Regions from separate parts of the Rhodococcus sp. NPDC003322 genome, predicted to be linked through region 2. Evidence: riboswitches for the same ligand, from Rfam matches in the RefSeq annotation. Region 2 holds a riboswitch; the other holds the start of a gene.
What was found. Region 2 has a riboswitch for cyclic di-AMP ahead of ACWDUM_RS04205 (transglycosylase family protein). Riboswitches for the same ligand answer to the same signal wherever they lie in the genome.
Positions count from the first base shown of each region.

Region 1: another riboswitch for cyclic di-AMP. It lies ahead of ACWDUM_RS18215 (NlpC/P60 family protein); the one in region 2 lies ahead of ACWDUM_RS04205 (transglycosylase family protein).

Region 1 covers NZ_JBSFSC010000004.1:404,199-406,635, reverse strand. Annotated here, with positions in the region: gene ACWDUM_RS18220 (NlpC/P60 family protein) at 1-114, opposite strand, end outside; gene ACWDUM_RS18215 (NlpC/P60 family protein) at 337-903, opposite strand; cyclic di-AMP (ydaO/yuaA leader) riboswitch at 916-1,080, opposite strand; gene ACWDUM_RS18210 (hypothetical protein) at 1,209-1,478, opposite strand; gene ACWDUM_RS18205 (DEDD exonuclease domain-containing protein) at 1,612-2,437, shown strand, end outside.
Region 2 covers NZ_JBSFSC010000001.1:905,503-907,939, forward strand. Annotated here, with positions in the region: gene ACWDUM_RS04200 (glycosyltransferase 87 family protein) at 1-1,065, shown strand, start outside; cyclic di-AMP (ydaO/yuaA leader) riboswitch at 1,197-1,400, shown strand; gene ACWDUM_RS04205 (transglycosylase family protein) at 1,406-2,017, shown strand; gene ACWDUM_RS04210 (hypothetical protein) at 2,084-2,275, opposite strand; gene ACWDUM_RS04215 (helicase-associated domain-containing protein) at 2,336-2,437, shown strand, end outside.

The DNA.
Region 1 (2,437 bases), on a different contig from region 2:
GGTCGGGTTGTCGATGGCGGGATCGGCTGTCGCCGGTCCGGCGCCGACGGCGACGAGGACGAGGGAGAGCGCGCCGGTTGCGATCGCGGTGGACCGCCTCCTCAGTGAAGCCACGAGCCGGGCACTCCTGTTCTTACTCGCCGGAAGGTCTCGGCAAGGTTACGGAACGGCATACGACGGTGTCCACCCCGGCTGAATCGTGACATTGCCTCACGCGGGCGCCGTCCTGCACAAACGGCGACGGGCCCGCCGATCCGTGCTGGATCGACGAGCCCGTCGGAGTGGCAAGTGCCACATGTGCGCCGTGGCACTTCCCCGGCCACGGCGTGCGGGATGTCAGTAGCGGCGTGCGCCGTCCATCGGCATCGAGGAGATCGGGGCACGCTTGACCGGAGTACCGGAGGTGGCGGCGTGGATGACCTCGCCGTTGCCGGCGTAGATGCCCGAGTGCGAACCGCCGTAGAAGGACACCACGTCACCGGGCTGCAGGTTGCCGGTCGACACCGGGGTGCCGGCCGCGGCCTGGTCGTAGCTCGTGCGGGGCAGGTTCAGACCGGCCTGCTTGAAGGCCCACTGCACGAGGCCGGAGCAGTCGAAGGCGTCCGGTCCGGCTGCACCCCAGACGTAGGGGGCTCCGATCTTGCTGGCAGCGGCCTCGACGGCCTTCTGGCCTGCGGTGAGGACCGGAGCGGGAACGAGGGCCGGGGCGCCGGGCGCCGCCGGGAGCTGCGGGAGACCGGGGATCTCGATGGTCTGCGCCGGAACGCCGGGGATGTCGAAGGTGCCGACGCCGGGGACCGTGACGGGCTCGGCCAGTGCGGGCGCCGCGGTGGCCGTGATCGCGCCGACGGTGAAGATGCCGGCGACGGCGACGCGCCGTGCCTTGGAGCTCAGTGTTGCCACGAAAGGAGGTGCCTTTCTTCCATTCCTCCGCCGACCGAGTTAGCTGACGGGTTCGGGCTGGGAAGATCAGCCCTACCCGACGGCACGCGGTGTGCGCTCCGACGGGATTCACCCCAGTGGAAACGTGGGTTCCCGGCACGATTCCCTTGCGGGACATCGTTTAGGCGGTACCTCGCGATGCTGCGCCGGTGTGGCGCTGCAAGACTCCGCAAGGTCTCAACGAGATTACGAAGCGCACCCGGCAATGTCGACCCGAACGAGACCGACAACCGGTCAAATCGGTCATTTTCGACACTGTACGACCGTCAGGCAACGCCCGGGTCACGAAGCGATAACGACCGGCCGGTCTGTGCCGGATCGACGGTGGGCACCAGCCGCAGTCGAGGCACCAGCCCCGCGTCGGCGAGCGCCGCCATCGCCGCTCGTTCATCCTGCTCAATACTCATACGGGCCACCACACCGGACCGCGCGGTCTGCGTCGAACCCTCGGGCGCCGGGTAGCCGAGGAGCACGGTCACCACACAGTCGCCACAGGCGATGTCCCGAACCGCACACCGGCTGCAATCCACGATCATTGTGACCCTCGTCTCACTCGCGCCGAACCGGCGTGTCATCCGGCCTCTCCGACGGAAGCTAGCGAGTCGCTCCGACAGGTTGGCGGGGACAGGCCGGCCGGGGCTGTCGGCACCCCCGCCTAGCCTGTGCCCCGTGAGTTCCCGCGACGCCACCGCACGCCAGCTGACGTTCGACGAGCTGGACACCCCGCTGCGGGACACCACGTTCGTCGTCGTCGACCTCGAGACCACCGGCAGCAACTCCGGCGACGACGCCATCACCGAGATCGGCGCGGTGAAGGTCCGGGGCGGCGAGGTGATCGGCGAACTCGGCACACTCGTGGACCCGGGCCGCACCATTCCTCCTTTCATCGCGCAGCTCACCGGAATCACCACGGCGATGCTCGTCGACGCACCACGGATCGAACAGGTACTGCCCAGTTTCCTCGAGTTCGCCCGCGGCGCCGTCCTGGTCGCCCACAACGCCCCGTTCGACATCGGATTCCTGAAGGCCGCGGTGTCGCGACACGACCTCGCCTGGCCGCCGTTCCAGGTGCTGTGCACGGTCAAGCTCGCCCGCCGGGTGCTGTCCAGGGAGGAGGCGCCGTCGGTGAAGCTTTCCGCGCTGGCGGACCTGTTCCAGGTCAGCACCCGGCCCACGCACCGCGCGCTGGACGACGCCCGCGCCACCGTCGACGTGCTGCACGCCCTGATCGAACGGGTCGGCAATCTCGGGGTGCACAGCTACCCGGAGCTGGTCGACTACCTGCCCAACGTCTCGGCGGCCCAACGCGGCAAACGGGGCCTGGCCGCGCACCTGCCCCGGACCCCGGGCGTCTACCTGTTCCGCGGCCCGTCGGACGAGGTCCTCTACGTCGGCACGGCGGTCAATCTGCAGCGTCGGGTCCGCGGCTACTTCACCGGGTCCGAGACCCGCGCCCGAATGAAGGAGATGGTGGCGCTCGCCACCCGGGTGGACC
Region 2 (2,437 bases):
CCGTTCTCCGCGGTGCTGTTCGCCCCGCTGGGTCTGTTCACGCCGGAGATGACGACCCTGCTCGGCCACCTGACGAACTTCGTGGCGCTGTACCTGGTCGTGCTGCTGTGCTGGCGCCTGCTCGGCTACCGCACCGACCGCACGCTGTATGTCACCACCGGATTGCTGACGGTGATCCTCAGCTGGCTCGAGCCGGTACGGACCACGATCTGGCTCGGCCAGGTGAACCTGCTGCTCATGCTCCTGATCCTGTGGGATCTCGGTCGCCCCGAGGGCAGCAGGCTGCGGGGATTCGGGGTGGGCGTCGCGGCGGGCATCAAGTTGACCCCGGCGCTGTTCGTCGTCCATCTGCTGCTCACCCGGCAGTGGCGGGCGGCCGCGACGGCGGTCGCGGGTTTCGCGGCCACCGTCGCCCTCGGCTTCGCGGTCATCTTCTCCGACTCCAGGGCGTACTGGACCGGCGTGATCTGGCATTCGACCCGGATCGGCGAGACGGCGTGGCCGGCGAACCAGTCCGCGTCGGGTGTCCTGGCACGGTGGCTGAACCTCGACGAGCCGCCGCGGCTGCTGTGGCTGGGCGTTGCGATCGCGCTCGCCGCGCTCGGGCTGGCCTCGGCGCGACTCGCGCACCGACGCGGGCAGACCCTCCTCGCCACGACACTGTGCGGTCTCACCTCGTGCGCCGTCTCTCCGTTCTCGTGGGGCCACCACTGGGTGTGGTTCGTGCCGTTGCTGATCCTGGCGCTGGATCGGGCGCTGCGGGCCGGGCGGGCGACGCCTTGGCTGCTTCCTGTCGCGCTGGCGGTGCCGCTGCTGTGCTGGGCGCACCGGTTCCCGGACGACGTGTACGCGATCGGGCTGTTCATGATCCCGGCGCCTGCGGCCCTCGTCCCGCTCTTCGCGGCGGTGTATCCGTTGCTGTTCGTGGTGATTGCGGCGGCGACGTTGATCGCGCCGCGGGGTCGCGGCCGCTCGAAGCCCCAGGACACCCCCGAGAAGTCTTGTGATCTACCTCACATAACGGTTGAGTCACGGACCGGTCTCGACCACGCAGCGGCCAGCTGACCTGCGAAAACGCCCACCTCTCCTGGCGAAACGCCGAGAAACACGCCGATTTCGTAGGAGGTGACTCACCGCGATCGGCCACGTACGGTCGTCAGCGGTCGGTGTTCCGGCCAGTCCGGACCGCCGCGCCAAACCTTGTCCCGCGGAACGGATTCCCCAGAGGAAACCAGGGACAAGGACGGGGGACCCACGTCCCCAGTGGACACCGGGAGGCGAGCAACCGGCCTTCCTTGGGGTGAAGCCGTTTTTCGCGCCGATCACGGAGCGATCACGGCCGGGCGACCTCTCAGCCCGAACCCGACAGCTGACCTCGCAGGCGCGTGCGGAGAGGAAAACCTCCATGAGCGCTGGACGCCATCGCAAGCCCACGAACACGCGCAAGACCGCCGCCAAGGTCGTCGTCACCACCGCGGTGTTCGGCGCGGCGGGTGCGGCCTTCGCGGCCCCCGCAGGTGCCGCCCCGGACTCCGACTGGGACCGCCTGGCCCAGTGCGAGGCCGGCGGCAACTGGTCCATCAACACCGGCAACGGCTACCAGGGCGGCCTGCAGTTCTCCCCCAGCACCTGGACCGCCCACGGCGGCGGCCAGTACGCGGCCACCGCCAACCAGGCCACCCGCGAGCAGCAGATCGCGGTCGCCGAGAAGGTCCTCGCCTCGCAGGGCTGGGGCGCCTGGCCGTCCTGCTCCTCCAGCCTCGGCCTCACCAGCGCCCCGACCCAGCGCAGCGCACCGGCCGCCCAGGCCGAGACCCCCGCGCCGGCGCCGGCCCCGGCCGTCACCAGCATCCCGACCACCGACGGCACCGCCGACGTGTTCGATTCGCTCGACAGCACCATCCAGGCCGTCAAGGCCCGCGGCATCGCCGTCGACCCGCAGATCGAGAACCTGTACGAGCAGGCCAAGCTCAACCCGCAGGTCATCGACTTCCTAAAGTCCGTCGCTCCGCGCTGAGCCACCCAGAACGCGAGAAGGGCCCCGCACCGTTTCGGTGCGGGGCCCTTCTGCCGTTCGGTCCGGTCAGCGGTTGATGACGGTGACGGGATGGGTGTAGGGCAGCTCGGACAGCGGCCGCGGGAACTCGGTCTCCTCACCGAACGGGGACAACCCTCCGGAACGAGTCGACGAGAGCTCGGTGACCGCGTGGTCACCTTCCTTGACGTGCTCCGGCCAGCCTGGATCAACGTAACGCTTGCTCGAATTGTTAGCCACGAGGCCATTTTGACACCGAGTCGGCATCCGGTACAGCCCAGGTCACTAATCTGACAATCGATGACCGAAACCGATCCCGCCGCCGTGACCGACAGCCTGGCGACCTGGCTCAGCACGCGGAGCGACCGCGAGCTGGCGGAATTGCTGCGACTGCGCCCGGAC